3 regions of the Pseudorhodoferax sp. LjRoot39 genome follow, and region 2 is predicted to be linked to each of the others. Evidence: predicted binding sites of a transcription regulator. Region 2 holds the regulator's gene; each other region holds the start of a gene.
The links. Region 2 encodes FNR, which switches genes on or off when oxygen is low (the NO sensors DNR and NnrR bind a similar motif). Its sites were predicted from a motif close to TTGATNNNNATCAA; they were not measured.
Positions count from the first base shown of each region.

Region 1 (6,947 bases), on a different contig from region 2:
CAGGCCTTCGATGTCGGTGGTCACGCGCACCTTGCCGGTGTGGTCCTGGAAGATGGCGTAGCCCAGGTGGTCGTGGCCGACCATGAACGAGCCCACGTCCCAGGTGCCGTCCTTGTAGACGGTGGCGAAGGTCCACCAGATGACGTGCATGTTGTTGTTGACGACCAGGTCCTTCTTGAAGTGGATGGCGCCGCCCTCGGCCATCCAGGCCTGGTCCAGCGCGATCAGGCCCTTGACCGGCCGGCCTTCGCAGGTGCCCTGCAGGTCGTACACCTGCGAGACGTAGAAGGTGCCCCAGTCGCGGCCCGGCAGGTACCACTGCATGCCGGTGCCCAGCAGCGGGCCCTGCAGGTCGAACAGGCCTTCCTCCTTCCAGGTCAGGCGCTCGCCCGAGGCGGTGATGCGCCAGGGCTGGCCTTCCTCGCCGGGCTGGTTGGTCCAGACCGCCGCGCCGTTCTCGAACGCGCGCGTGGCGAACTCGGTGCGGGCCTGGGCGGCCGAGCGCGGCTTGTCGATGCGGTAGTTCTGGCCGTCCAGCCGCGTGGACTGGTAGATGAAGCGGGTGGGGTTGGGCGAGGTGCCGGGCGCGTTGACGGCCCGCACCATGGCGTAGCCGTGGCCTTCGTCGTCCTTGAGCACGGCGAAGGGCATGTGCTTGGTCAGCTTCAGGCCGAAGTGGTCGCGCAGGTCGAACAGGCTCTCGCCGCTGACCTGCTGCGGGCCGGCCAGGCATTGGAACGCGAAGTCGCCGCGTTGCAGCGTGGGCTTTTCGAACACTCTCATGTCATCGTCTCCTTGGGTTGGGGGAACGGCCGCGCAGCGGCATCGGCCGTCCGAGGGTCGAGCCGGGGCTCGGAAGGGCTGAACCGCGGGTAGCGGCCCATCAGCAACAGCAGCAGCGGGCCGGCGACGCAGGCGAGCGCGCACGAGGCCAGGATGGCGTCGTAGCCGTCGCTGCCACGCAGCATGGCGGCGAACGCGAAGGGGGCGAGCGCGGAGCCGACCGTGACCAGGCTCAGGTGCAGGCCGAACACGCGGCCGTAGTCGCGCAGGCCGAAGTAGCGCGAGACCAGGTAGGCCGCCACGTCGAACTCGGCGCCCGAGCCGATGCCGCACAGCGCGGTGGCGACGATCAGCCAGAGCAGCGGCGTCTGCGCATCGGCCTGCAGCAGCAGCGTGCAGCCCACGGCGGGCAGGGCCAGCGCGACGGCGGCCACGCCGGGCGCCCAGAGCCGGTCGATCAGCAGGCCGACGACGATGCGGCCGGCGATCAGCGCGACGCCGAAGCTGCTGAAGATGGCGCCGGCCTGCGCGGCCGACAGGCCCAGGCCGCGCAGCACCGGCAGGATGTTGGCCGCCATGCCGTAGATGGCCGAGACCACCAGGCCCAGCGCCAGGTTGCAGAGCCAGAACTTGCGGTTGCGCAGCACGCGGGCGAAAGGCTCGCCCTGCACCTCGGGCGGCGTGGGCGCGCCGGGTGCGGCGGCCTGCGGCGGCGGCAGCCGGCCGGGCAGGCCGCGCCAGGCCAGCGACAGCCACATCGCCAGCGCCACCAGCGCCAGCACGGCATAGCCGGCCTGCCAGCCCCATTGGGCCATGGCCTGCGACAGCAGCGGCGGCAGCAGCGCGGCGGTGAGGCCGGTGCCGCACAGCACGATGGACAGTGCCAGCCCGCGGTGGCGCGTGAAGCGCAGGCTCACGGCATGGCTCCAGGTCACCGGCGTGGTGCCCAGGCCCACGAAGGGCAGCACGAAGTACGCGGCATAGAGCCAGCCGACCGAGCCCTGCAGCTGCGTCATCGCGAGGAAGCCCGCGGCCACGGCCAGTGCGGACACGGCCGTGACGCGGCGCATGCCGTGGCGCGCGTTCAGCGGCCCGGCCAGGTTGACCGACAGCGCGCCGCCGGCGGCCAGGAAGCTCACGGTCAGCTGCAGGTCGGCCCGGTCCCAGCCCAGACCGGTCTCCAGCGGCACGATGAAGCTGCCCAGCGTGTAGATCAGCAGCGCGGACACGCTGGTGGCAACGCCGGCCAGGGCCATCAGCAGCGTCGGCCAGCCCGCCCTGAACTCGCCATCGGGCGCCGTGGTGGCGGCTGCAGGCTTCACCGTCTTGGGCCCTGGGCCTGGCATCAGCGCAGGAAGCGCTGTACGCGGCTGGCGGCCAGCTTGCCGGGCAGGCCGTTGATGCCGCCACCGGGGTGGATGCCGGCGCCACCGAGGTACAGGCCCTTGACGGGCAGCGTGTCGCCGCCCAGCCCGGCGGCCGGGCGCATGGCGGCCGAGCGCGTCGTCGAGGTGTCGATGTGCACGACGCAGCCGTTGTGCACGTTCAGCCGCTTGGCCAGGTCGGGCGCGGCCTCGACGCGCCGGCCGATCTCGAACTCCACCAGTCCCTCCATGTAGCCGTCGGCCTGCTCGATGATCTGCTGGCCGACATCGGCGCGGATGGCATCCCAACCCTCGCGCGGGTTCACCGGCATCGCGATCGGATAGAGATAGGCCACGTCCTGACCAGCGGGTGCCTGCGTCGGGTCCACGGCGCTCGGCGCGGTGATCCACATGTAGGGCTGTTCGGACACCTCGCCGCGTGCGGCGCAGCGGAAGTTGTCGAGCACGGCCTCCTCGGTGCCGATCAGCAGCACGCTCTTGCGCAGGCTCAGACCGTCGGGACGCAGGGCCTCATACCTTCCGAACGAGACCTGCCCGCGCAGCGCCACGTCGACCTTGAGCGGCGCGCCACCGTGGGCATTGGCCGGCGCCAGCGCCACGCGCGTGAGCAGCCGCTTCTCGATCTGCCCGGGCGTCACCATCTCCAGCGCCATCTTCGGGTGCAGCGTGGCGATCACCGCGCGGGCCTTGACCACGCGCCCGCCGGCCAGGCGCACGCCCTGCACGGCGCCGTTGGCGGCCACGATCTCCTCGACCGGCGCCGACAGCAGGAGCTCGCCACCCAGCTCCTTCAGCCGCGCGGTCATCGCGCCGCTGAGCTTGTGCATGCCGCCGACCACGCGGCCCACGCCGAAGCGGTGCAGGAAGCCGAGCAGCGCGAAGTAGATGCCGGTGCCGTCGTTGGTGATGGGCCCGGCCGCGCCGACCAGGGCGCACAGCGCCGACACCGTGACCGGGTGCTCGAAGCGCTCCTTGATGGCGGCATAGGCGGAGCCCGACAGCAGGGCCATGATGTCCGGCTTCAGGTGCTTGTTGCGCATCAGCGTGCGCAGGGCCTGCCACTTCGCGCCGATGTTGCGGCGCGCCGGGTCGACCCGCATCATCGGCACGGCCATGTCGATGAAGGCGTAGATGACCTGCATGAACGCCAGGAAGGCCTCGGCATCGGCCGCCGAGAAGCGGCGGATCTCGGCCGCGGTCTTCTGCGGATCGCGCCAGAACACCAGCGAACTGCCGTCCGGATGCAGGTAGACATAGCCCGGCGTCATCTCCACCTGGCTGAAGCCGTGGCGCTCCAGCTCCAGCTCGATCGGCATCATCGGATGCACGCGCAAGGACATCAGGTCCAGCGCGCAGGTGTGGACCAGGTGTTGCGGCGCCTCCGGGATGGCGTAGCTGGAGGTGGCCATGCCGCCGGCCTTGTCCAGCGCCTCGATGACCACCACCTTCTTGCCGGCCATGGCCAGGTAGCAGGCGGCGGACAAGCCGTTGTGGCCGCCGCCGACGATCGCCACGTCGTACTGCACAGATTCCATCGATGCTCCTTGAACTCTTTCTTAATTGAGTCACAATTGACAAAAGTGTTCAAATTATGCGGGCACTTGATGACGATCAGGCAGCTGATTGACCCGTAGAAACCCCATGGAGACCGTGATGGCAAATGAGCAATCCGCAGCGTTGCAGAGCGCGTTCGAAGGCGTGGCCGACAACTACCGCGGGTCCGATGTCGACCTGCACGCCACCTACCGCGACATGCGGCGCAACACGCCCGTGATGGAGGGCAACTTCATGGGGCGGCTGGGTGTGCCCGACATCGCCGGCCTCGATCCGAACCGGCCGACCTTCACGCTGTTCAAGTACGCCGACGTGATGGCCGTGCTGCGCGATGCCACCAACTTCACGAGCGGCTTCATCGCCGAGGGCCTGGGTGCGTTCTTCGACGGCCTGATCCTGACCGGCATGGACGGCGACACGCACCGCCATGCGCGCGCGCTGCTGCAGCCGGTGTTCATGCCCGAGGTGGTGAACCGCTGGAAGCCCAGGATGGACCGCATCGTGCGGGAGGAGTACCTGCAGGCGCTGGCACCGCACAGACAGGGCGACCTGATGGACTTCGGGCTGCACTTCCCGATCCGGCTGATCTACTCGGTGATCGGCTTTCCCGACAACGACCCGGCGCGCGTGCGCCAGTACGCGGCCTGGGCGCTCGACATCCTGACCGGCCCGCAGGTCGATGCGGAGAAGGCGGCCATCGCGCGCAAGAAGGCCATGGCTGCGGCGCAGGCGCTGTACGACGCGGTCAACCTGTCCGTGAAGGAAGTGCGCGCCAGCGGTGCGCAGGGCGACGACCTGATCAGCCGGCTGATCCGCGCCGAGTACGAAGGCCGCTCGCTGGACGACCACGAGGTCACGACCTTCGTGCGCTCGCTGCTGCCGGCGGCCGGCGAGACCACCACGCGCACCTTCGGCTCGCTGATGGCGCTGCTGCTGGAGCGGCCGGATGTGCTGGCCCGCGTGCAGGCCGACCGCAGCCTGGTGGGCAAGGCCATCGACGAGGCCGTGCGCTTCGAGCCCGTGGCCACGTTCAAGGTGCGCCAGGCCGCCAAGGACCTGGAGATCCGCGGCGTGAAGATCCCCAAGGGCGCGATGGTGCAGTGCATCGTCTCCTCGGCCAACCGCGACGAGGACGCCTTCGAGAACAGCGAGAGCTTCGACATCGACCGCAGGCCCAAGCCCTCGTTCGGCTTCGGCTTCGGGCCGCACATGTGCATCGGGCAGTTCGTTGCCAAGACCGAGCTGGTGGTGGCCGTGAACGCGGTGCTGGACATGCTGCCCGGGCTGCGCCTCGATCCCTCCCGGCCGGCGCCGAGGATCACCGGCGCCCAGCTGCGCGGGCCGCACGCCGTCCACGTGCTCTGGGACTGACGGCTCGCGCAGGAAGGCGGACCGGCATGGCCGGTCCGCACCGGGCCTGTCGGCTACAGGCTGCGGGAGATGATTTCCTTCATGATCTCGCTGGTGCCGCCGTAGATGCGGGCCACGCGGGCATCGACCCAGGCGCGCGAGACCTTGTACTCGCTCATGAAGCCGTAGCCGCCGTGCAGCTGCAGCAGCTCGTCGAGCACCTTGCCCTGCATCTCCGAGCCCATCAGCTTGCACATGGCGCCGACCTCGGCGGTCAGCTCGCCGCGCATGGCGCGGGCCAGGCAGTCGTCGACGAACGACCGCAGCATCGTGGCCTGCGCCTTGCACTCGGCCAGCTTGAAACGCGTGTTCTGGAAGTCGAACACGGTCTGCCCGAACACGCGCCGGTCGCGCGTGTACTGGATGGTCTCGGCCAGCAGCGTCTCGATCGACGCGGCGGCGCGGATGCCGATGATGGTGCGCTCCCAGGCCAGCTGGTGCGTGAGGTACTTGAAGCCCTCGTTCTCGGCGCCGAGGCGGTTGGCCACCGGCACGCGCACGTTGTCGAAGAACAGCTCCGACGTGTCCTGTCCCTTCAGGCCGATCTTCTCGAGCAGCCGGCCCTTGGAGAAGCCGTCGCGGTCTTCCTCGACGCAGACCAGCGTGAGCTTCTTGTCGTTGGGGTCGAGCTTGGTGGCGGTGACCATCAGGCCGGCGTTGCCACCGTTGGTGATGAAGGTCTTCTGGCCGTTGACGATGTAGTCGTCGCCCTCGCGCCGTGCCGAGGTGCGCATGGAGCGCAGGTCGCTGCCGATGCCGGGCTCGCTCATGGCGATCACGGCGATGAGCTCGCCGCTGACCATGCGCGGCAGCCAGCGCTGCTTCTGCTCCTCGGTGCCATAGGCCACGATGTAGGGCGCGACGATCTCCGAGTGCGTGGTGAAACCGACGGCGGTCGCGTTGGCGCGCGCCAGTTCCTCGATCATGACGGCCGAGTGGCCGAAGTCTCCCCCCGAGCCGCCGTACTCCTCGGGCACGGTCGAGCACAGCAGCCCGGCGGCGCCGGCCTTCTGCCAGAGCGACTTGGGCACGATGCCGGCCTTCTCCCAGGCGTGCAGGTGGGGGACGATTTCCTTTTCGACGAAGCGGCGTGCGGTGTCGCGGAAGTGTTCGTGGTCGTCGCGGAAGACGGGGCGGGTGGTCATGGTGGTGTGTCAGCGGCCGGTGTAGACGGGGGCGCGTTTGTCGAGGAAGGCGTTGACCGCTTCATGGTGGTCTTCTGTGTGGTGGGCCAGGGCCTGGAATGCGGCCGACAGCTCCAGCAGCGAGTCGAGACGCATGTGCTGGCCTTCGCGCAGCAGGCGCTTGGTCAGCCGCAGCGCGTGGCTGGGGTTGGCGGCGATGCGGCGGGCCAGCGCCTGCGCTTCGCCGAGCAGCGACTCGGCCGGGACGACCTGGGTGACGAGGTCCCAGGCCAGGGCCTGGGCGGCGTCGATGCTGTCGCCGGTCAGCGCCATCAGGCTGGCCTTGGGCATGCCGACCACGCGCGGCAGCAGCCAGGCGCCGCCGTCGCCCGGCACGATGCCCAGCCTGGCGAAGCTCTCGGCGAACACCGCCTTGTCGGATGCGATGCGGATGTCGCACATGCAGGCCAGGTCCAGGCCGGCGCCGATGGCCGCGCCGTTGACGGCGGCGATGACCGGCAGCTCCAGTTCGTAGAGCGCCAGCGGGATGCGCTGGATGCCGTCGCGGTAGCTGTTGCGCACCGCGTAGGGGCTGCCCGCGAAGATGCCGCCGCGCGACTGCATGTCCTTGACGTTGCCGCCGGCGCAGAACGCCGTGCCATTGCCGGTGAGCACGACGACCTTGGCCTCG
Region 1 is NZ_CAXUQL020000002.1:9,972-16,918, reverse strand. Features, by position in the region: gene ACSQ4M_RS35140 (hypothetical protein) at 1-783, opposite strand, end outside; gene ACSQ4M_RS35135 (MFS transporter) at 780-2,105, opposite strand; gene ACSQ4M_RS35130 (phytoene desaturase family protein) at 2,129-3,703, opposite strand; gene ACSQ4M_RS35125 (cytochrome P450) at 3,822-5,093, shown strand; gene ACSQ4M_RS35120 (acyl-CoA dehydrogenase family protein) at 5,147-6,277, opposite strand; gene ACSQ4M_RS35115 (crotonase/enoyl-CoA hydratase family protein) at 6,287-6,947, opposite strand, start outside.
Region 1: ACSQ4M_RS35130 (phytoene desaturase family protein) is a predicted target of FNR. The motif match lies at 3,770-3,783, and genes of this name have one in related genera.

Region 2 (6,947 bases):
TCGGTGGGCGAGCACGCGGCCGACGTGGCCAAGCACAAGGAGACCACCGCGCAGGTCTACGCCAGGTACGCCGCGATGCCTGTGCCCGAGATTGCCAAGGACGCACAGGCCCATGCCATCGGCGAGCGGCTGTTCATGAACAACTGCGCCCAGTGCCACGGCTCGGACGCACGCGGCAGCAAGGGCTTCCCGAACCTGGCCGACGGCGACTGGCTGTGGGGCGGCGATCCCGAGAAGATCGCCGAGACCATCGCCAAGGGCCGCATCGGCACCATGCCGCCCATGGCCGCGGCGGTGGGCACGCCGGACGACGTGCGCAACGTGGCGCACTACGTGCTGAGCCTGTCCAATGGCCCGCACGACTCGGTGCGCGCCGCCTTGGGCAAGGCCAAGTTCACGGTCTGCGCGGCCTGCCACGGCAGCAACGGCAAGGGCAATCCGCTGCTGGGCGCGCCCAACCTGAGCGACGACATCTGGCTGCACGGCTGGGGCGAGGAGGCCATCGTCGCCATGGTCAACAACGGCAAGACCAACCAGATGCCGGCGCAGGAAGGCAAGTTCAGCGCGGAGCAGATCCGCGTGCTGGCGTCCTACGTCTGGGGCCTGTCGAACCGTTGAGGCTGCCATGAGCGCGGAGCGCAAGCTCATTCCCATCCAGCCCGAGTCCGAACTGGTCCCGCTGTTCGAGGCCCAGAAGACGGTCTACCCGCGCACCGTCGCGGGCTTCTTCCAGAACTGGCGCTGGGCCCTGGTCTGGCTCACGCAGCTGGCCTTCTACGGCACCGCCTGGCTGCAGTGGGGCGAGCGGCAGGCGCTGCTGTTCGACCTGGAGGCGCGGCGCTTCTACATCTTCGGCCTGGTGCTGTACCCGCAGGACTTCATCTACCTGGCGGGCCTGCTGGTGATCTCGGCCCTGTCGCTGTTCCTGTTCACGGCCGTGGCTGGCCGGCTGTGGTGCGGCTTCTCGTGCCCGCAGACGGTGTACACCGAGATCTTCCTGTGGATCGAGCGGCGCATCGAGGGCGACCGCGGTGCGCGCATGAAGCTCGATGCGGCCCCGCTGTCGATGGAGAAGTTCGTCAAGAAGTGGTTCAAGCACACCGCCTGGATCGTCTTCGCGCTGTGGACCGGTTTCACCTTCGTGGGCTACTTCACGCCGATCCGCGAGCTGGCCATGTCCTTCATCACCACGACCATGGGCCCGTGGGAGGTCTTCTGGGTGCTGTTCTACGGCCTGGCCACTTACGGCAATGCCGGCTTCCTGCGCGAGCAGGTCTGCAAGTACATGTGCCCCTATGCGCGCTTCCAGAGCGCGATGTTCGACCGCGACACGCTGATCGTGAGCTACGACAGCGCCCGCGGCGAGCCGCGCGGCAGCCGCCCGCGCAACGCCGACGCGGCGGCGCGCGGCCTGGGTGCCTGCATCGACTGCACGCTGTGCGTGCAGGTCTGTCCGACCGGCATCGACATCCGCAAGGGCCTGCAGTACGAGTGCATCGGCTGCGGCGCCTGCGCCGACGTCTGCGACGGCGTGATGGACAAGATGGGCTACGCGCGCGGCCTCGTCAAGTTCACGACGCAACAAGGGCTGGCCAAGGGCTGGAGTCGCGCGCAGATCTGGCGCAGGGTGTTGCGCCCGCGCGTGCTGGTCTATGCCGGCGTGCTGCTCGCGATCTCGCTGGGCCTGGCCGTGAGCCTGGCGCTGCGCACGCCGTTCAAGGTGGACGTGGTGCGCGACCGCGGTGCCATGGCGCGCATCGTGGCCGGCGGCGCCATCGAGAACGTCTACCGGCTGCAGATCATGAACGCCACCGAGTCGCAGCAGCGCTTCGCCATCGCCGCGAGCGGGCTGCCCGGGCTCGTCGTCACATCCGAGCCCGAGGTCGAGGTCGACGCCACGGCCTCGCGCTGGGTCGCCGTGCGCCTGCAATTGCCGCTGCAGCAGGGCGGGGCGGCCGGTGGCTCGCACCCCATCCTTTTCGAACTGCGCATGCTGGACGGCAACGAGCAGGTGCGCGAGAAGTCCGTGTTCCTGGTTCCCCGGTGAGGAGACTCTGATGCAAGAACAACAGCAAGCGAGCCGCGTCGTGCGCCCCTGGTGGCGCTACGGCATGGTCTGGATGGTGATCGGCGGCCCGCTGGTGGTCGTGGTAGCCGGCATCGCGACGGCGGTGATCGCCTTCCGCGGGGCCGACCCGGTGGTCACGGCGCCGCCGGCGCAGGTCGCGGCCGAGGATGCCTTCGACCTGCAGCCCGCGATGGCGGGGCGCAACCACGCGGCGACCGGCGGCGTGCCGGCGCGGCGCTGAGGCAGGCCATGGCCGCGCGGCGCTGGATGTGGATCGCCTGGCCGGCCTTCCTGGCCGCCGGCGTGTTGGAGATCATCGTGTTCGCGCTGGTCGATCCGCACGACCTGCACTGGCTGGGCCGGGCGCTGGACTGGTCGGCGATGGCGGTCTACACCGCGAGCTTCTTCGCGTTCTGGGTGGTGGCCATGGCGGGCAGCGCGCTCACGCTGCTGCTGGCGACACCGGAGACGGTCAGTGGCAGACCTGGGGATTGACGATGCGGGCAAGCGCATCGGCATCGAGGATGCGCAGGTGCCGCTGCTTGACCTCGACGGTGCCGTCCTCCACGAACTTGGAGAAGGTGCGGCTCACGGTTTCGAGCTTGAGGCCCAGGTAGCTGCCGATCTCCTCGCGCGTCATGCGCAACACGAGTTCGCTGCGCGAGAAGCCGCGGGCATGCAGGCGCTTGACCAGGTTCAGCAGGAAGGCCGCCACGCGCTCCTCGGCGCGCATGCTGCCCAGGAGCAGCATCACGCCGTGTTCGCGCACGATCTCGCGGCTCATGATCTTGTGCACGTGGTGCTGCAGCGCGTTGACCTCGCGCGAGAGCTCTTCGAGCCGGTCGAAGGGCATCACGCAGACCTCGGCGTCTTCCAGCGCCACGGCGTCGCAGCTGTGCTTGTCGTTGACGATGCCGTCCAGGCCGATGATCTCGCCGGCCATCTGGAAGCCCGTCACCTGCTCGCGGCCGTCGTCGGTGGCCACCGTGGTCTTGAAGAAGCCGGTGCGGATCGCGTAGAGCGAGACGAACTTCTCGCCACTGTGGAACAGCGTGGCGCCGCGCTTCACGGACTTGCGCGTCGCGACCACTTCGTCGATGCGCTCGAGTTCCTGCTGGTCCAGCTGCATGGGCATGCACAGCTCACGCAGGTTGCAGTTGGAACAGGCGACTTTGATGGTGTGCGGCAGCATGGCGTCCTTTCATGACGTGACGCAAATTGTCTCAAAAATGAGCGAACAAAGGCTTGATCTTGATCAAGGTCTGGTCAGGTCGACGCAGGCACAGTCCAGAGTCTGAGGATTTCCCATGACGACTCCACTGGCTTGCCCTGCTGCCCACGCCATTCCCACCGAGGTGCTGCAGCGCTTCGACCGGCCCGGCCCGCGCTACACCTCCTACCCCACGGCCGACCGCTTCGTCGAGGCCTTCGGCCCGGACGACCTGCAGCAGGCGCTGGCGCAGCGCCGCCACGGCGGGGCGGGGCGGGCCTTGCCGCTCTCGCTGTACGTGCACATCCCGTTCTGCGAGTCGCTGTGCTACTACTGCGCCTGCAACAAGATCATCACCAAGCGCCATGAGAGGGCCGCGCCCTACCTGGACTACCTGGCGCGCGAGATCGACCTGTACGTGGCCGCGCTGGGCGAAGGCCAGCCGGTCTCGCAGCTGCACCTGGGCGGTGGCAGCCCGACCTTTCTGAACGATGCCGAACTGGCCCGGCTCATGGACCTCTTGCGCAGCCGCTTCGCGCTGGCGCCGGGCGGCGAATACGCCATCGAGATTGACCCGCGCACCGTGGACGCTGCGCGGCTGCAGCACCTCGCGGCGCTGGGCTTCAACCGGCTGTCGTTCGGCGTGCAGGACTTCGACCCCGCCGTGCAGAAGGCCGTGCACCGCGTGCAGCCCTACGCCCAGGTGGAGCAGCTGGTGCACAGCGCGCGCGGCCTGGGCTTCGAGTCCATCAATGTGGACCTGATCTACGGCCTGCCGCTGCAGACCCCGGCCTCGTTCGCGCAGACGCTGGAGCAGGTCGTCGCGTTGCGTCCCGAACGCATCGCGCTGTATGGCTATGCGCACCTGCCCGAGCGCTTCAAGCCGCAGCGCCGCATCCATGCCGAACAGCTGCCCGACGGCGCGGCGCGGCTGGCCATGCTGGGCGCGGCGCTGGCGCGTTTCGAAGCCGCCGGCTACGTCTACGTGGGCATGGACCATTTCGCGCTGCCCGGCGACGCGCTGGCCGTGGCCAAGCGCCAGGGCCGGCTGCACCGCAACTTCCAGGGCTACAGCACGCAGCCCGATTGCGACCTGATCGCGCTGGGCGTGTCGGGCATCGGCAAGATTGGCGCCAGCTACACGCAGAACGCCAAGACCATGGAGCAGTACTGCGACCTGCTGGACCAGGGTGCGCTGCCCGTGGTGCGCGGGCTGGCGCTCACGCGCGACGACCTGTTGCGCCGCAGCGTGATCATGGCGCTGATGTGCCAGGGCGCGCTGCAGTTCGAACCCGTCGAGCTGGCCTGGCTGATCGACTTCCGCCAGTATTTCAGAGCCGAACTGGAGCAGATGCGCGTGCTGCAGGACGACGGCCTGGTGCAGATCGACGCCCAGGGCCTGCAGGTCACGGCGACGGGCTGGTACCTGGTGCGCGCCGTGGCCATGGTGTTCGACCGCTACGTGCAGGCCGACCGCACCCGCGCGCGCTTCTCGCGCATCCTGTAATGGAACCACCCCGTTTGAACGGCTCACTGCGTGCAGCCATTCCATCCCCCTCCAGGGGCGCCGCCAGCGGCCGGGCAGAGCCCGTTCCGCGGCGTCCGCTGGCATGGCCTGCTCCGCGGCCTTCGGAGCAGTGGCTTGCGTCCCAGTTTCGTGTCCTGCGGGTGGCGCGCCAGCGCAATGGATAACTGAGATGGCCGCCGAACTGGGCATGACGGCGCTGCTGATGGGTCTGGCCGGCGGCCCGCACTGCGCGCTGATGTGCGGCGCGGCCTGTGCTGGCATCGGCCGCGCCGCCGGGCCGCAGGGCGGCCGCGCGCTGGCGCAATTCCATGCCGGCCGGGCCGCCGGCTACGCGGCCATGGGCGCGCTGGCCGCCTGGTCCATGCAGGGCCTGGGCTGGCTGGGCGGCGCCAGCGTGGCCTTGCGGCCACTCTGGAGCTTCGTGCACCTGGCCGCCATCGCGCTGGGGCTGGTGCTGTTGCTGCAGGCACGCCAGCCGGCCTGGCTGGAACGCCAGAGCCGGGCGCTGTGGCAGCGCGTGCGCGCGCTGGCGCCGCGGCGTGGCGGCAGTTTCCTTGTGGGCCTGGCCTGGGCGCTGATGCCCTGCGGCTTGCTGCAGGCGGCGCTGCTGACGGCGGCGCTCGCGGGCGATGTGGCCCGTGGTGCGGGCGCCATGCTGGCCTTCGCGGCCGGTTCCGCGCTGTCGCTGTGGGCGGCGCCCTGGCTGGTGCTGCGCCTGCCGGCGCTGGCCGGCGGGCCGCACGGCGTGCTGGCCGGTCGGGCGGAGGCACTCTCGGCCTGGGGCACGCGCCTGGCCGGCCTGGCCTTGCTGGGCAGTTCTTCCTGGGCGCTGTGGCACGGCCTTGTGCACGCACAGGCGCCCTGGTGCCTGCCGCGGTAAGCAACTGCGCTCCTGCTGGCACCACACCGCCGCCACATGGCGGCGGCATGCAATGCGCCAGGTGCAGTCGCCTCGTCGCCATCTGTCTATGACCGGCATTCTGGAGGCGACAGCCGGCCGGGGGATGCATGTCATCGCTGAAGTCCTGCCACGTAGCATGCATGCACGAAAGGGGGCTACAAGAAATAGCACACATGCACCTGGTTTCGCCATCGATACGTACCGGCCGCTGAATGGTCGGATCGCCAGAGCGCTGCCGGTCTCGCGCTGACCGCCTGCGCGAATCGCAGGGTGCACTCGTCGCCGCACGGGCCTTGCACGCTGCGCAGTTCATCGAAGGAGTACGCCATGAGATTTCAGCTTGGCATGGTCGCCGCAGCGGCGTTGGCCGGCCTGGGAACGGGAGCCCACGCGCAGGGCCAGGCCGATTCGATCTTCTCGCTGTCGGGCTTCGGCACCGCCGGCTTGGTGAGTACCAGCAGGGACGGGGCCGATTACGTGATTCCGGGCCAGGTCCGCGGCGGCAACAAGTCGTCCTGGAGCGGCGAAGTCGACAGCAAGCTCGGGGTGCAGCTCGGTGCCAAGTTCAACAACCAGTTCTCGGCCACGGTGCAGGTGCTCAGCAAGCAGGATGGCGACGGCAGCTTCTGGCCCGACATCGAATGGGCCTTCGCCAAGTGGCAGGTCACGCCCGGTCTGGCGCTGCGCGTCGGGCGCATCGGCGGGCCGTTCTTCGCGGTGTCCGATTTCCGTGACGTGGGCTATGCGAACACCTGGCTGCGCCCGCCCATCGATGTCTACGGCCAGGTGCCGGTCAGCCATTTCGACGGCGCCGACGTGAGCTGGCAGACCAGCGTGGCCGGCAAGACGCTGACGCTGCAGGCCTTCGGCGGCAAGGCCTCGTCCACCGTCGAGACGGTCAAGGTGGAGATCAAGTCGCTGGTCGGCGTCAACGCCACGCTGGAGCTGGTGGACGGCCTGAACCTGCGGCTGGGCCACGCGACGGGCAAGCTCACGGTGCATTCGACCGGGGCCGCCCAGCTTGTGAGCTTGCTGCGGCAGACACCGTTCGCCAGCGTGGGCGACGAGATCGACCCGACCGACAAGCGCGCCAGCTTCAGCGGCATCGGGCTGAGCTATGACGTGGGCAACTGGGTGGCCATGGCCGAGTACACCAAGCGCAAGACCAAGTCCTTCATCCCCGACACCACGGGCTGGTATGCGACGCTGGGCTACCGCATCGGCAAGTTCACGCCCTATG
Region 2 is NZ_CAXUQL020000001.1:5,595,753-5,602,699, reverse strand. Features, by position in the region: gene ccoP (cytochrome-c oxidase, cbb3-type subunit III) at 1-618, shown strand, start outside; gene ccoG (cytochrome c oxidase accessory protein CcoG) at 626-2,047, shown strand; gene ACSQ4M_RS26040 (nitrogen fixation protein FixH) at 2,058-2,309, shown strand; gene ACSQ4M_RS26035 (hypothetical protein) at 2,318-2,563, shown strand; gene fnr (fumarate/nitrate reduction transcriptional regulator Fnr) at 2,541-3,260, opposite strand; gene hemN (oxygen-independent coproporphyrinogen III oxidase) at 3,376-4,785, shown strand; gene ACSQ4M_RS26020 (sulfite exporter TauE/SafE family protein) at 4,976-5,686, shown strand; gene ACSQ4M_RS26015 (porin) at 6,035-6,947, shown strand, end outside.

Region 3 (6,947 bases), 850 kb from region 2:
GCACCGACACCAATCCGAGCCTGGGCGGCCAGCCGGCGTTCTGAGCCTCGTACCGGCTGGCGGCAGCGGCAGATGCCAGCTGTCGCCAGCAGCGTGTGCGGCTCAGCGTGCAGCCAGGTTCGGGTGCGCTGCCAGCAGCGCGGGCTGCGGTGCGGTGGCCACGGCGCCGGTGTCGGCGCCTTCCCCGTTCGGCGGCATCGCGCCTTCGCGCTGCGCTTGCTCCAGCTGGGCGATCACCTCGGCCCGCGTGAGCGTGCTGGGCGCGCTCGTGGTGGGCGGGATGTAGCCCACCTCGCCGGACGCGTGCACGTCGGCAAGGCTGGGCATGGCGACAAAGGCGGCGGCGGCCATCCAGGTCGACGCGATCAGTCGGGTGTTCATGGTTCGGTCCTCGCAAAAAGGGTTGCAGCTCATCCAACGCCGCAGACCCCATGCCCGCGGCGTGCTCGATGGGGTTCCCGGGGATGCGCACCGCACCGATGGCTGCATTGTTCAGTTCGCGCGACCGACCAACATCCTCACTTCGAACGAGCCTGTGCGTTCACAGTTTCTCAGCCGCCCGCGGGCCGGGGCGGCACCACGAGCACATCGCTCTCCGCGAGTTCCAGCACGCGCTCGGCCACGCTGCCCAGCAGCAGGCCGGTGAGGCCGGAGCGGCGCTGCGTGCCCAGCACCACGAGCTCGCCCAGGTGCTCGGCGCCATGCTCGCGCAGCAGCAGGCCCGGGTCGCCATAGGCCAGGCGCAGCGTGGTGCGCGCGCGCACGGCGGCCGGCAGCTCTGTGGAGTCCAGGAACAGCCGCGCCTGCTCCTCGGCCACGGCACGGCCGGCCTGGCGCGCCTGCTCCACGTCCATGCCGGCCAGCATGGGATACGGGTTGCCGAAGGCATGGAACAGCGTGAAGCTGGCTTGCGGGAACAGGGCGACGGCGGTCTGCAGCGCATGGCGCGCGTGCTCGGAGAAATCGCTGGTGACCAGCACCTGGGTGTAGGCGGCCCGGGCGCGCTCGCGCACCACCAGCAGCGGCACGGGCGCGCGCCGCGCCAGCGCCTCCACGGTGGAGCCCAGCAGCATGCGCGCGAGCGCCTCGTGGCGGGCCACGCCGGTCACGACCAGGCCGCAGCGCTCGGCCTGGGCCACGGCCAGCACGGTGCTCGTCAGCTCGCCCTGCTCCACGCGCACGATGGGCGGCACGGTCGCATCGGCCAGGTCGGCACGCAGCCGGCGTTCGGCCTGGCGGCGCGCGGCGCGCTGCGCCACGGCGTCGGACGACAGCGCCAGCACCGGGTGCGTGACCAGGCCGGCGCCAGGTGGCACCACGGTCAACGCGACCAGCGGCACGCGCCATTCGCGCGCCAGCAGCAGCGCGCGGTCGAGTGCGCGGTCGCTGCGCGGGCCCAGGTCGGTGGCCAGCAGCACGCTCTGGCGCATGGCTTCGGTCATGTCGTGTTCCTCTTCAGTTCGTCGAACAGCCGCCAGCGGCGCAGCAAGGCCTTCTCGATCTCCAGCACCACCATGGAGGCCGCGCCGATGGCCAGGATCAGCAGCCCGTCGGCCAGCGGCACGTCGCGCGTGTCGAACAGCGCCTGCATCCACGGCGCGTAGGTGAAGGCCAGCTGGGCCAGCACCACGGCCGCCACGGCCCACAGCACGGCCGGCGTACCGCGTGCACCGGTCCAGGTGAACGAGCACATGTGCAGGTAGCGCACGTTGAACAGGTAGAAGATCTCCATCACGCACAGCACGTTGACCACCATGGTACGGCTGAGCGCATCGGCGTGGCCGCGCCATTGCCCCCACGCGAAGATGCCGAATGCGCCCAGCGTGAACAGCAGCGAGACGAACACGATGCGCCAGAGCATGAAGGGCGACAGCAGCGGCGCATCGGGCGCGCGCGGCGGCCGCGCCATCACGCCGGGCTCGGCCGGCTCGAAGGCCAGCACCAGGCCCAGCGTGATGGTCAGCACCATGTTGACCCACAGGATCTGCGGTGCGGTCATCGGCAGCGTGAGGCCCAGCAGCAGCGCGGCCACGATCGCCAGCACCTCGCCGCCATTGGTCGGCAGCGTCCAGGCGATGACCTTGCGGATGTTGTCGTAGACCGTGCGGCCCTCGCGCACGGCCGCCACGATGGAGGCGAAGTTGTCGTCGGCCAGCACGATCTGCGCCGCCTCCCTGGCCGCGTCCGTGCCCTTGTGGCCCATGGCCACGCCCACGTCGGCCTGCTTGAGCGAGGGCGCGTCGTTGACGCCGTCGCCGGTCATGGCCACCACGTGGCCCTCGGCCTGCAACGCGCGCACCACGCGCAGCTTGTGTCCGGGGTCGGTGCGCGCGAACACGTCGGCCCGCAAGGCGAGTCCGCGCAGCGCGGCATCGTCGGCCGCGTCCACATCGGCGCCGGTGGCCACCACGGGCGCATCGGCCAGGCCCAGCTGTGCCGCGATGGCGGCGGCCGTGGCCGCGTGGTCGCCCGTGATCATCTTCACGCGGATGCCAGCCGCGCGGCAGTCGGCCATGGCCGCCATGGCCTCGGCGCGCGGCGGGTCGATGAAGCCCACCAGGCCCAGGAACACGAGATCGGCCACCGCGCCGAAGTCCAGCGGCACCGGCGCCGCAGGCAGCTGGCGCAGCGCGAAGCCCAGCACGCGCTCGCCTGCCGAGGCGGCCGCGGCAATGGCTGCCTGCCAGTGCGCGCCATCCAGCGGCTCAGGCTGGCCACTGGCACCCAACTGGGCCGTGGCCATGGCCAGCACGCGCTCGGGCGCGCCCTTCACAACCAGCAGGGCCTGGCCGTTGGTGTGCGCATGCAGCGTGGCCATGAAGCGGTGCTGCGCATCGAACGGGATCTCGTCGCTGCGCGGCTGGCCGGCGCGCAGCGCGGCAGGCGCCAGCCCGGCCTTCATGGCCAGCGCCACCAGCGCGCCTTCCATGGGGTCGCCATCGACCTTCCACTGACCGGCTGCGTCCTGCGCCAGCTGCGCGTCGTTGCACAACAGCCCGGCCTCGATGAGCAGGCGCGCATTGGCGGCCAGCGCCTCGTGCCCCGGCGGCAGATCCAGCGCGCCGACCGGCGCATAGCCCGAGCCGCCCACAGCGATGCAGGCACCGGCCGTGGCCACGCGGCAGGCCGTCATCTCGTTGCGCGTGAGCGTGCCGGTCTTGTCCGAACAGATCACGGTGGTGGCACCCAGCGTCTCCACGGCCGGCAGCCGGCGCACGATGGCCTGGCGCGCGGCCATGCGGCGCACGCCAATGGCCAGCGTGATGGTGATCACGGCCGGCAGGCTCTCGGGCACCAGGCTCACGGCGATGGCCACCACGACCATCAAGGCCGCCACCCACTCCATGCCCTGCACACCCACGGCGAACGCGAACAGCGCGGCAGCCAGCGCGAGCGACAGGACCGTGAAACGCCGGCCGAAGGCGTCGATCTTGCGTAGCAGCGGCGTGGCCAGCGGCTGCACGCCGCCCAGCAGGCTGCTGATGCGGCCGATCTCGGTCTGCACGCCGGTGGCCACCACCAGACCCAAGCCCTGCCCGGCCGCCACCAGCGTGCCGGAGTAAGCCATGCCCGTGCGGTCGCCGAGCGCTGCAGCGGCCTCGACGGCCAGCTCGGATTTGCTGGCGGCCACCGATTCGCCCGTGAGGATGGCCTCGTCCACGAGCAGGCCGCGCGCGCGCAGCAGCCGCAGGTCGGCGGGCACGCGGTCGCCAGCCTCCAGCAGCACCAGGTCGCCGGGCACCAGACTGGCCACCGCCACGCTGGCGCGCTGGCCGCGGCGCAGCACGCGGGCGTTGGGCGCCAGCATGCCGTGCAGGGCCGCCAGCGCCTGCTCGGCCTTGCCCTCCTGCACGAAGCCGACGATGGCGTTGACCAGCACCACGCCCCAGATCACGCTGGCATCGACCCAATGCCCCAGCGCGCCGGCGACCACGGCCGCGCCGAGCAGGAACAGGATCAACGCGTTGTTGAACTGCGCGAGCAGCCGCCTGAGCGGGTGCACGGGCGGCGCAGCAGGCAGCGCGTTGGGACCGTGGGCGGCCAACCGGGCGGCCGCGTCGGCCGGGTCCAGGCCTTCGCGGCCGGCGTTCAGCGCCGCCAGCGCGGCATCGGGCGCGAGCTGGTGCCAGGCCTGCGCGCTTGTGGAAAATGCAGTGGAGGAGACCATGCCCGCAATACAACATAGCCGGCCCGCATTCGAGGCCAATAGAACGCTGGCGCCACCGGGTATTCGGCCCTTGATCGCGCGCTGCTTGATGTGCATCAAACGCCGGCCGCTTCCGAAGGCCGGGCCATGAGCTGGCTCAGCCTGTCCATGGTGGTGCTGGCGGCGCTGATCCACGCCACCTGGAACCTGCTGGCCAAGCGCGCCGCCCATGCCGGTACAGCCTTCGTGGCCGCCAGCACGCTGGTGGCCTGCACGGCCTATGCGCCCTGGGTGGTGTGGGAGCTGACGCACGGCGGCATGCCGGTCAACGGCCCCGTGCTGGCCTGCATCGTCGCCAGCGGCCTGCTGCACCTGGTCTACAGCATGTGTTTGCAAAAGGGCTACCGCGTGGCGGATCTGTCGGTGGTCTATCCGGTGGCGCGCGGCACCGGGCCGCTGCTGTCCTCCATCGGCGCCTTCGTGCTGCTGGGCGAAGCGCCGTCGGCACACGGCCTGCTGGGCCTGGTGGCGATCGTGCTGGGCATCGGCCTGATCTGCACCGATGGCCGGCTGGCCATGTTCCGCCAGCCCAGTGCGCTGGCCGGCGTGCGCTGGGGTGGTGCCACGGGCGCGCTGATCGCGGGCTACACCGTGGTCGATGCCTATGGCGTCAAGGTGCTGGGCGTGGGGGCCGTGGTACTTGACTGGTGTTCCAACCTCGTGCGGCTGTGCGTGCTCGCGCCCTGGATGCTGCGCAACCGCGCCGCCGCACTGGCCGCCATGCGCGGACACTGGGCGCTGGCCGTGGCGGTGGGCCTGCTCTCGCCGCTCTCCTACATCCTGGTGCTGGCCGCGCTCGGGATGGGCGCGCCGCTCAGCGTGGTGGCGCCCACGCGCGAGATGTCGATGATGGTGGGCGCGCTGTTCGGCCTGCTGATCCTGCGCGAGCGCGTCGGCCCGGGCCGCGCCGCGGGCTGCGTGCTGGTGGTGGTGGGCGTGGTGCTGCTCAGCGGGGTCCGCTGAGCGACTCGCGCAGGATGCGCCGGATCTCCAGAATCGCCAGCGGATGCTCCTGCACGCTGTGCTCGGACGGCAGCACGCGCTCGGAGGCCGCGCCCGCCAGGTGCGCGCTGGCATAGGGCACGATGCCGTCGCTGGCCTCGGCGCGTGGCAGCGCCATGTCGGCCTGGCCGATGATGGAGTGGTAGCGCACCTGCGGGCTGATCGGCAGCTGCGCGGCGGCCTGCACGAAGGGGTCGGTGTCGCGCAGGTTGTCGATGCTGTTGGGGATGCGCTGCGGCCCCGGCTCCTGGCCGTCGGGACCGGGCCGGCCGAACAGGCCCGTCACATCGCCGATCTGCTCCAGCATGGCCAGCGGCAAGGTCACGAAGTTGGCGATGCGGCGCGCCAGCCGGCTGCCCGCGAACGGCGTGCCGCGGTGCGGCGCGGCGATGAAGATGGCTTCGCTGACCTGCGGCAAGGGCTCGAAGGCCAGGAGCGGCGCCAGGCGCTCCCGGGCTTCGCGCGCCGCCGGGTCCGCCGGGTCCGCCGGCAACAGCGACCACAGCCGCTCACCCGCCGACGACACCAGCAGCCGCGACAGCACGCCGCCCATGCTGTGGCCCACCAGCACCATGTTCTGCGAGGCCACGGCCTGGCCGCTGGGGTCGAAGTGCGCCAGCGTCTGCAGCAGGGCCTCGCGGATGGCCTTCTGGTTCAGCGCCAGCGGTGCGTTGCTCGGGTAGTAGACCTGCCAGAGCTGGTAGTTCTGGCGCAGCAGCTCGTCGCCCAGCACCTCGTTGGCCACGTTGATCCAGGCCTCCGGGCTGCTGGCCAGGCCGTGCAGCATGACGACGGTGCGGCGCCTGGGGTCGTAGGGCTGCATGAGCTCGATGCGCGGGCGCACGATGCCGTCGGACAGGCCGAACAGCGTGCGCAGCGACTGCGTGGCGAAGCCCGCGCGCGCCAGCCACAGGCCGTAGCCGGCCGTGAAGTTGGCGGCCAGCGGCACGCGCTCGCCGGCCAGCGGCGCCTGCCCGCTGCGGTACGGGTCGTACAGCATGAGCTGCACGGCGCGGCCGGCCAGCACGCCCGCCAGCGTGCTGCCCTCGAAGCGCAACAGGGCCGTGATCGCCGGAAAGCGCGTGGTGTCGAAGGGCCGGGCCGGGTCGGCATCGGCGGGCGGCGGCAGCACGGCCACCAGCTCGGCGCCGAAGCCGTCGCGACGGTAGCTGTTGCGCAGGCCCGTGAAGCGCAGCGACGAGGCCGGCAGCAGCTCCTCGGGCATGGGCAAGTCCGGCGGCAGTGCCAGGTCGTCGGCATGGGTGGCTATGCGCCAGCCGCCCACGGCCAGCGTCTCGCCGCGCTGCGCGGCCGGCGTGGCGCTGTAGACCTTGAACAGCCGCGTCACGGTCTGCTGCACGGCATAGTTGTAGTAGTCGCGCACCTGGGTCTGGCGGTCTTCGAAGGCGCGCTCGCCTGGCCTGCGTGCGGTGAAGAACAGGTAGGCGTAGGCGTGGCGCGCTGTTTCCAGCCAGGCGTCGAGCACGGTCTCGTCGGCGGCCTGGGCCTTGTCGGCCGCCAGCGCGTGCTCCAGCCAGAGCTCGGCCAGGGCCGACAGCCGCTGCTCCTCGCTGATGCCGGCCGACAGCCCCAGCGTGCCGCGGCAGGCCACGGGCCGCTCGCGGCAATCGGTGATGCCGACCACGCGCAGCACCTCCTGCGCGGTCTCGCTGAGCCGGCCCGTGGTCAGCACGTCGCCGCGCCGCTCGGCCAGGTACTTGGCCGGTGAGATCGAGGT
Region 3 is NZ_CAXUQL020000001.1:4,744,214-4,751,160, reverse strand. Features, by position in the region: gene ACSQ4M_RS22180 (class I SAM-dependent methyltransferase) at 1-44, shown strand, start outside; gene ACSQ4M_RS22175 (DUF4148 domain-containing protein) at 103-381, opposite strand; gene ACSQ4M_RS22170 (universal stress protein) at 552-1,442, opposite strand; gene ACSQ4M_RS22165 (HAD-IC family P-type ATPase) at 1,439-4,168, opposite strand; gene ACSQ4M_RS22160 (EamA family transporter) at 4,295-5,170, shown strand; gene ACSQ4M_RS22155 (esterase/lipase family protein) at 5,154-6,947, opposite strand, start outside.
Region 3: ACSQ4M_RS22165 (HAD-IC family P-type ATPase) is a predicted target of FNR. The motif match lies at 4,254-4,267, and genes of this name have one in related genera.